DNA from 3 places in the Lysinibacillus sp. RS10 genome. Region 1 is predicted to be linked to each of the others. Evidence: riboswitches for the same ligand, from Rfam matches in the RefSeq annotation. Region 1 holds a riboswitch; each other region holds the start of a gene.
The links. A riboswitch is a leader RNA that binds a small molecule or an ion and turns the genes downstream of it on or off. The one in region 1 is predicted to bind S-adenosylmethionine.

Region 1 (3,288 bases):
AAAATGCCTCTAATAATGCTAGTAATAACAACAGCCAAAATTCTACTACGAATGCAAGTAATAATAACAATCAAAATGCCTCTAATAATGCTAGTAATAGCAACAGTCAAAATGCTATACAGAATGAAACTAATAGCAATTGCGGAAATACTACAAAAGGTCAAAATGAATCTGCCAATGAAAACCCGTCAGAAAACTAACAACATATTTGGATTTAAAAAATGATGACCCTGATATGATCAAGGTCATCATTTTATTTAAGTGTTTACAGAACACATGAACTAAATATGATATTCAAGTTCATCAACGAAATCCCATTCATATGGTGTTTCTTGGTAAACATAGTAGTTCAACCAGTTTGAAAATAATAAATGAGTGTGGGCACGCCACGTATTAATCGGTTCATTTAATGGATCATCACTTGGGAAGTAATTCACTGGAACCTCAATATCCAAACCTTTTGCGACATCACGACTATATTCATCTGCTAATGTAGTCGCATCATATTCAAGATGTCCTGTAATCATAATGTTTTTATTATCCTTCGATTGCACAATAAAGACACCAGCATCTCCTGAGTAAGATAGTAATCGTAAATCAGGATGGTTGCGTACTTCGTCAATAGAAACAGAAGTATATCGTGAATGTGGGGCCGTAAATAAATCGCTAAAGCCTCGAACTAAATCCACGGTTAAATCCGTAATGACATGAGAATAAACACCTGAGCATTTAGCAGGGAGCTCAATTTTGCCAATACCGTAATGATGGTATAACGCTGCTTGTGCGCCCCAACATATATGAAGGACCGATGTCACGTTTTCCTTGGACCAATCCATAATTTCTGCAATTTCCTGCCAATAGTTCACGTCCTCAAAAGACATTTTTTCAACTGGCGCACCCGTAATAATCATGCCATCATAGCGACGATGGCGAATTTGATGAAAGGTCGTGTAAAATAGCTGTAAATGTGATTTGCTCACATTTTTCGATTCATGTGTGGCTGTGTTTAAAAATGTTATATTAACTTGTAGAGGTGTATTACCGAGTAAGCGCAGTAATTGTAGCTCCGTTTTTTCTTTTTCTGGCATCAAATTTAAAATTAATATATTTAACGGACGTATTTGTTGAGTTTTCGCTCTATCCTCTTCCATGACGAAGATTTTTTCCTCACGTAAATGTTCTCCAGCTGGTAAATTTTTTGGAATATTAATTGGCATCTTGCATTCCCCTCTCTTGTATTTCTCTACATATAAAGAATTTTATAAGTCGATCTAAATTAAAAAAATCCCCCTCATTCCATTTGAGATAGAATGAGAGGGATTTTAACCACGTTCACTCTTATCTCTCAAAGGACAAATCCTTTGGTGGAATTAGCACCTTTCTAACATTTGTTAGAGGTTGCTGAAGCGTCATCGGGCCAAATCCCTCAGCTTCTCTTGATAAGATTATTTAATTAAAAAGAATTGTAACATGAACAATTAAGAATATCAATAATACATAGAATATTTTGTAATTAACATGCATGTTCTTCTCTAAATTGATGAACACTAATCCTGATGCAAATCATGTTGACGCTATGAAATATTATGGTAAACAAGCCGTAATTATGTTACCATATATCTTTAGTAATAGAGAGGAACGTGAAAAGTTTGATTAAAATTGAATTTCCAAAACCAGATTTAGTGATTCGCCAACGCGAACAAGATTTAAAGCCAGGTGATGTACCAATCACACCATACCATGGTTTTATTGATTTCCATAAAATCACACGTGAAAATGGTGGCATTTTCTTATTCTACAACGAAGAGAACGAGCTATTATTTGTAGGTAAAGCACGTAAAATTCGTCAACGTATTAAAAAGCATTTTGAGGACAACGTGTCACCGATGAAAAATCATCGTAATGAAATTTTCAAAATTGAAGTGTATGAAGTGGAAGATCCAATGGAACGTGAAATTTACGAAACATACGCGATTAATTCATTCCGTGCTAAATACAATGTTGATAAAGTATTTTATTAATCTTTAGCAAAAAGACCGAAATCTCCTTTAAGGGGGTTTCGGTTTTTTTCGTTAGGCTTATTCTTCCTATAAACCTGTTATTACATGATCAAAATGTGTGGACTTGCCGTTTATATACACCTCGATAATTTCCTGCTCAGGGTCTTTTGTAATTTTATAAACATATTGTTCAGCAACATCGTTGGATAGATTCATTTCTTCGAATTTTATTTTTAATATATCACACTGTATCTCCAAATCAGCATGTGCAATCCCTTTCGAATAAACAACAATGTAAAAAGTCTTTTCCATCACTGATTAATTGGAGCTTATTATCGGAAATTATTTTCTTTTGCACTTCATCTGGAACAACAGCAATTTCACTAATACTTAATGCGGAAGTATTACATGCTCCTAAGATAGTTAAGGTCAACATGAATAAAATGATAATTTTCTTCACTATTTATCCCCGCTTTCATGCAACAGCCATAATTATTTTTATTTATTATATTTTAGGCTCATTACCATAACGTGTGGTTGAGGTTCCGACTTATATACAAAACATACGTCTTTATAAATGTTGTAGTTTTATAAAAAAGATTGATTAAAGATCCTGTGTTGATATGCAGAATCTTTTCTTATTCCACAATCGGACCAGATTGTGGAATAAGATTTTTAAAAGAACTTTACTAACATTTGTTGAAATATTTCCTTTAGCTTTTATATTTAAGTGGTGAGTTGTATTTATATTGTAAAATGTCATATGTAATTTAAGCGGGTTATGAAGAAATTTTTATTGACAAAATAATTTTTTTCTGTAAAATAAAAAACAATTCAAAAATATTTGTATAGAACAAAGGCTATGAAAAGAAATAGTATCAATTATTTTTACGAACAGAAAGTTACCGGTTGATGAGAGGTGCATGTAAAACGATTGAGAATTCATCTTGGAGCTGTGTACCGAAAAGATCATTCTAAGTAGGCTACGCCGGTAAGCACCCGTAATCATGTGCGAGAGTATCGTCAAATGACCGTACTTCTTGAGGTAAGTAATGTGAATTGCTTATAAATTAAAGGTGGTAACACGAGTTGAATCGTCCTTTTGGTTAATCCAAAAGGGCGTTTTTTTATTCCTTTTTTGAGCAAAGTATTTGAAAATCTAAACGTATTAGGAGTAAGACATTATGAAAGACAATCATCAAGATTCACAGCTAAAGCGCGGATTAAGTACTCGTCACATGCAATTAATTGCACTTGGCGGATCCATTGGGGTCGGTTTATTTTATGG
Region 2 (3,288 bases), 2.3 Mb from region 1:
TTAGTTGTTAAGAATGTATTGCGCGAAAAGCTAGGGTCAAGCAAGGTCTCTGAGTGATCGTTTGAGCCCTTGAAGTGATCGGGTAAGCCCCAGCCCGTAGCAGAAATCAAAGCCTTCTAATCAGGATGGATAAAAATAGTTAATCAACACACCTGGTTATTTCTTTTTTTTAAATGCAGAAGTCACTTTAGGCTCAGTTCCCTGAATTAATCTATTAATATTTTCAATATGCAAAATGATTGCTATTGCAAAAAGTAGTAGGGCTATAATCGTTGGACCTACTCCAGGAATCCATAAATATGTTGCTGTACAAAAAACAAGATAAAATTCAAGTACACCGACAATTAAATAATTCGTCGCGAAAGATAAAATAACAAATAAAATGAGTGCGAATAAACCAATCTCCCAATCAACTGCTAGTAGGATCCCTATGATTGATGCAGTTCCTTTGCCGCCATTGAAGCCCATATGAAATGGAAAATTGTGACCTAGGATGACACCGGCAGCTATGATATAGGTTAAGAGCCAAACTTGTACTTCTGTTAAATTTGTTGCATCTGCTAGATAGAAATGGGCACCTATAATAGCTGCTACACCTTTACCGATATCGATAAGTGCGACTAATACGCCGTATTTCCATCCAAGGGAAAGTGTTGCATTGGAAGCACCAGCATTGCCATGACCAGTCTTTTTTAGATCTACCCCGGATAAAAACTGCGCAACTTTAGAGCCGTGAATACAGCCAATTAAATAACCAACAAGTAGAAAAATGATAACGGCTTTTACCATAAAACTCCTCCTTTCTAAATAAATACTAAAATAGTGTATGCGTTCGTAATACGTTCAGAAGCAGACAGAAGTTTCGGAAAAAATAAAATTTTAGTGTTGACAGAAAAAAAGTCTATGTTTATACTTTGTAACAACGATGGAAATTGAATCTCATACTCTTATCAAGAGCGGCGGAGGGATAGGCCCTATGATGCCCGGCAACCAGTAAGTGACGAACTTGCTAAGGTGCTAATTCCTACAGATTCTTACTTGGATCTGGCAGATAAGGGGAGGAAAACTTGCAACCGCAACCCTCTTCTTAGCTGAAGAGGGTTTTTGTTTTCTACTGAAAAATCCTCCTCATCTCCGGTGCCATCGTAAACAAATAACCATTTGGAGGTATACAATGACAAATTTTAAACCAGAAACATTGCTGTTACACGGTGGCCAAGAGCCAGACCCAGTAACAGGATCTCGAACAGTACCCGTATATCGCTCAACAGCTTTCGTTTTTAAAGACACTGCTCATGCGCAACGTCTTTTTGCCTTAGAGGAAGCTGGCAATATTTACACTCGTATTACAAACCCAACTGTAGATGTTTTTGAAAAACGCGTTGCTTTATTAGAGGGCGGTACAGCAGCAGTAGCACTTTCATCTGGTGCAGCAGCTATCGCATTTTCCATTTTAAATCTTGCGGGTGCAGGTGATGAAATTGTCGCGGCGAGTTCTTTATATGGAGGTACTTATAATTTATTTGCCAATACACTACCAAACTACGGTATTAAAACAATTTTTGTAGACGAAACAAACCCTGAAAATTTCCGAGCAGCGATTACCGATAAAACAAAAGCGGTATTCGCTGAAATTTATGGTAACCCAAGTTTAAAAGTGCTAGATATTGAAGCAGTAGCGAATATTGCACATGAAAACGGCTTGCCATTAATTATTGATAGTACATTTGCTTCACCATATGGCTCTACACCAATTGACTTCGGTGCAGATATCGTCGTTCATTCCGCAACAAAATGGATTGGCGGACATGGTACAACTTTAGGTGGCGTTGTAGTAGATGCAGGAAAGTTTGATTGGACTCGTGGACGTTTCCCAGGCTTTACTGAGCCAGATGCTTCTTATCACGGTTTGCGTTATGGTATTGACACAGCAGAGGCTGCATTTGCCACAAAACTGCGTGTACAATTGCTACGCGACTTTGGACCAACGTTAAGTGCAGATGCAGCATTTAATTTATTACAAGGTTTAGAAACGCTTCATTTGCGTATTCCTAAACACAATGAAAATGCATTGGCAGTAGCTGAATATTTACGAAACCACCCTTCTGTGGAATATGTAAATTACAATGGCTTAGAAGATTTCCCTACTCATGATTTAGCAAAAAAATATTTGAGAAATGGCTTCGGTTCAGTGCTTACATTCGGTATTAAAGGTGGACGTGAAGCAGGGCGTAAACTAATTGATAGTGTGAAATTATTCTCGCACGTAGCAAATGTAGGGGATGCCAAATCATTAATTATTCATCCAGCATCTACTACACATCAGCAATTATCAGCTGAAGAGTTAATCCAAACTGGTGTAACCGAGTCGCTCATTCGCTTATCAATCGGTTTAGAGGCAGTAGAGGATATCATTGCAGATTTAGAACAAGCTATTGAACAAGTAACAGCTTCTCAACAAACAATAGAGGCTTAATAAAAATTGGCTAATGTTGTAGCGTTTACGTATTGTCTCATTCGATGGGCCTCATTTGGTAATACGTAAAACGTTGCTGCATCAACCACTTACCCCATTTGGTAAGTAATCCGAAAGTATGCACAAATAATTCCTAGTAATTTGATAAGTATTATTGACTTGTTTAAATCCTTGTATTATACTAGGGAATAACTTAAGTGTTCGAAAGGCTACCAACCTAGAACCAAATTGTTTTTCATAAGTACTGAATATTTGCGTAGCCAGTAGCTACACGGATCTAAAAACTGATGATAAAGGAGTGTTTTAAATGGGAAATGTTTATAGTGCGCAAAACATTGCATCTTATCTTATTTATGAACTAAATGAAAATCATGTGTTTGTGAACAACATGTCCATTCAAAACATACTTGCGTCAGTTGAAAGCAAATGGGTACAGACATTTGGACATTCTGCTTTTAATGAATTCGTTTATGCTAAAGAGGAAGGCTATATAGTAAAAGAGGTCTTCAAAGCATATGAAATATATGGTGCAAGTCACATTCCTGTACCTGCGACAGAGTATTACTTAAAATACGGTACATTCCAATTAGTTGAACGTACGTATGCAATACCAAACTTTACGCAAGAAGAAATTGAACTTGTACAACAGGTTATATCAACATATCGTTATCAAATGCTATCAAAAGCTAGTTAGTTCTCCCTCATAAATCTCGGCTCATTCTCTGCTGCTACAGGGAATGAGCCTTTTAATTAAATTTGATAAGTGGGAGAGAGATAGATTAACTGACCTGAAAAATTTTTTTATTAGTATC
Region 3 (3,288 bases), 1.3 Mb from region 1:
AAGTTATCGAACACTTCAGAAGAAATTGGTTGGTTTACTTTTCCCCAGTCAATTTTATCTTTTGTGCTTTCTTCTTCTACCATATATTTATCTTTAGGTGAACGACCAGTGTATTTGCCAGTTTCTGCACGAACAGCGCCATCTACTGTTAACATAGCTTCACCGCGAGATGTTGCCTTTTCAGCTAATTGTGGTACTGAAAGTTGAACATTAATGTTACCGCCGTTTAATAATTCCTTCAGTTCGTTTGCAATTTCTACTGAATTCATCGATTAAATACCATCCTTTTTTATAGTATTCCCTTGAGTCTGGGGAGATTTTCTTAATTTCAAAAATAGTATAACACAATTGCTTAAATAATCTATACTAATTCAGAAATTATTTTTTAGATTTTATTACTTTTCAAGAAAACGACAAAAAGTTAATTTATTCGCTTTAAGAATGCTTTTTACCCTATTTATAATCAAGTGATTACACAACCACTTTCGACAAGTTGAATCGCGTTTGGGAAGCTTTTGACCAACATGAGGTTCGCACAGGATGTCAAATTTTTAGCTGGTTTTTATCAGTTGGAGTTTGTCACCGACTGAAAAGGGGGCATAACTATTTTCATCCACCACATAATGAGATGGCATTCTTCCGTAGCTGACGATCTACTTTCGCCACAAAAAACATTTGTCGAATGAAGATTAAAGGGTCACACATATGTTAACACATGATGTGAGGTGGAGAGTAGGGATTATTTTGGGCTTATCACCAAAAGTTAGGATACGTTTGTTGAAACTATTACCATGTCGTTATGGTAATAAGCCTCTGTGCTTCAAATTATAGCATAATCCAAATGTTAAGTGTTTTGATTCCTTGTGTATTCCATAGTTTTTAACTTCTTTCAGCAGATAATTTTTGTACTGAAAGCGTAGCGGACACAATTATGGCGAGGCATAATTGGTAAGGGATAAAGCAAAAATATTTGACAACGTTCGACCTTTTACGTATTATGAGATATTGAACGGATACTCTTATCCCGAGCTGGTGGAGGGTCAGGCCCTGTGAAACCCGGCAACCTGCATGAACTATTTCACGACATGCGTTGGTGCCAACCTGATGCAAGGGTAAGCCCTTGAACGATAAGAGTGAAAGGTTACGAAGTCATTATTTCCTTTCCTCATGTTAAGTAAGCGTGAGAAAAGGATTTTTTTTATTGTAAAAAACGAATGTAAAGGTAAGTATGTGTAATCCTTTCCTTATTATAATGACGGATCTTTCGAAAATCCTCGTGTTAAAAGCGGCAACTGTTTTTTTTGTACGAAAGTGAAACGACAGCAACAGGTTGTTTTTGTGCGAAAGTGAAACGACAGCAACAGGTTGTTTTTTGTGCGAAAGTGAAACGACAGCAACAACGGCTTGAGAGTTCAATCCTTAGGAACGGACTTGACATGGGTAATGAGTACCGTATTCATTCACAAATTTTATTTGTAAGAGTAATAGGAGGAAAACTAAATGACAAACCGTCGATTGTTTACATCAGAGAGTGTAACAGAAGGACATCCAGACAAAATTTGTGACCAAATTTCGGATGCCATTTTAGATGCTATTTTAGCAGAAGATCCAAATGCACGTGTAGCGTGTGAAACAACTGTAACAACAGGCTTAGTATTAGTAGCAGGAGAAATTACTACTTCTACATATGTCGATATTAAAGGTATCGTCCGTGATACTGTAGCAGAAATCGGTTATACACGTGGGAAATATGGCTTTGATGCTGAAAACCTAGCAGTACTTGTTGCGATTGGCGAGCAATCACCTGATATTGCGCAAGGTGTTGACCAAGCTTTAGAGGCGCGTGAAGGCTCTATGTCAGACGCTGACATTGAAGCAATTGGCGCAGGTGACCAAGGCTTAATGTTCGGTTATGCATGTAACGAAACACCAGAGCTTATGCCATTACCAATTAGTTTAGCGCATAAATTAGCTCGTCGTTTAACGGAAGCACGTAAATCCGGCGAACTTGCATATTTACGTCCAGATGGAAAAACGCAAGTAACGGTTGAATATGATGAAAATAATGTACCAGTGCGCGTAGATACGATTGTAATTTCAACACAGCACGACGAAGAAGCGACGCTTGAACAAATTCAAGCAGATATAAAAGAATTCGTTATTGCTCCGGTTGTGCCAAATGAATTACTAGATGCTAATACTAAATATTTCATCAACCCAACTGGCCGTTTCGTAATAGGTGGTCCAAAAGGGGATGCTGGTCTAACAGGACGTAAAATCATCGTTGATACATACGGTGGCTATGCGCGTCATGGTGGAGGTGCTTTCTCTGGTAAGGACGCAACTAAGGTGGACCGTTCAGCGGCATATGCAGCACGCTATGTGGCAAAAAATATCGTAGCGGCAGGCTTAGCAGAACGTGCTGAAGTACAACTTGCTTATGCAATCGGTGTTGCTCAACCAGTATCTATTGCTGTAGATACATTTGGGACAGGCAAAGTTAAGGAAAGTGATATCGTAGAATGGGTACGCGAGCTATTCGATTTACGCCCAGCAGGGATTATAAAAATGCTTAATCTTCGTCGTCCTATTTATAAGCAAACTGCAGCATATGGTCATTTCGGTCGTACGGACTTAAATGTACCTTGGGAACAAACAGATAAAGCTGACGCATTAATGGAAAAAGCAGGATTATAAATAGTTTAGCTAAAACAATGCAGAAGCTGTAAAATTATTTTAACTCATTTCAGCGGGTGTCCAAACATCCGCTGAAATAGTTTTATCCAAAAAAATAGCTTCTAATTACAACTAAGTATGGCTTGGTTGTCCAAAAATACGAGGAACTGCTTCGATGTAATTGAAATAGCTATTTATATTTTTGTTTGAAGAGATTTATAGTATTGACCTTTTTCTGCATATTCACGTACGATGCGTTCCATATCTTCTTTATCTTCAGCATTTAATTCTCGTACAACCTTTGCTGGACGACCTAATGCTAAGCTATTCGGAGGAATGACTTTGCCTGGAGGTACAAGACTACCCGCCCCGATGAATGCACCCTCTCCAATCTCTGCTCCGTCTAATACTATTGAGCCCATACCTATTAAGGCATTTTTACGAATCGTACAGCTATGTAAAGTTACTTGATGTCCGACTGTTACTTCATCTTCAATAATGAGTGGATATTTAGGGCTTTGATGTAAACAACAAAGGTCTTGAATACTAACTCGTTTTCCGATAATTGTTGGTGATACATCACCTCGAATTACTGTGTTAAACCAAATTGTC

Region 2: another riboswitch for S-adenosylmethionine. It lies ahead of ACB089_RS22815 (O-acetylhomoserine aminocarboxypropyltransferase/cysteine synthase family protein); the one in region 1 lies ahead of metA (homoserine O-succinyltransferase).
Region 3: another riboswitch for S-adenosylmethionine. It lies ahead of metK (methionine adenosyltransferase); the one in region 1 lies ahead of metA (homoserine O-succinyltransferase).

Annotation. Positions count from the first base shown of each region.
Region 1 covers NZ_CP167122.1:2,304,475-2,307,762, reverse strand. Annotated here, with positions in the region: gene ACB089_RS11840 (endospore germination permease) at 1-200, shown strand, start outside; gene metA (homoserine O-succinyltransferase) at 282-1,217, opposite strand; SAM riboswitch class I at 1,336-1,446, opposite strand; gene ACB089_RS11830 (nucleotide excision repair endonuclease) at 1,650-2,021, shown strand; gene ACB089_RS11825 (hypothetical protein) at 2,088-2,312, opposite strand; T-box leader at 2,854-3,105, shown strand; gene ACB089_RS11820 (amino acid permease) at 3,185-3,288, shown strand, end outside.
Region 2 covers NZ_CP167122.1:4,555,511-4,558,798, reverse strand. Annotated here, with positions in the region: gene ACB089_RS22820 (glycerol-3-phosphate acyltransferase) at 157-789, opposite strand; SAM riboswitch class I at 945-1,058, shown strand; gene ACB089_RS22815 (O-acetylhomoserine aminocarboxypropyltransferase/cysteine synthase family protein) at 1,175-2,476, shown strand; gene ACB089_RS22810 (hypothetical protein) at 2,784-3,170, shown strand.
Region 3 covers NZ_CP167122.1:1,021,034-1,024,321, forward strand. Annotated here, with positions in the region: gene pckA (phosphoenolpyruvate carboxykinase (ATP)) at 1-269, opposite strand, end outside; SAM riboswitch class I at 1,017-1,134, shown strand; gene metK (methionine adenosyltransferase) at 1,501-2,697, shown strand; gene ACB089_RS05370 (gamma carbonic anhydrase family protein) at 2,871-3,288, opposite strand, start outside.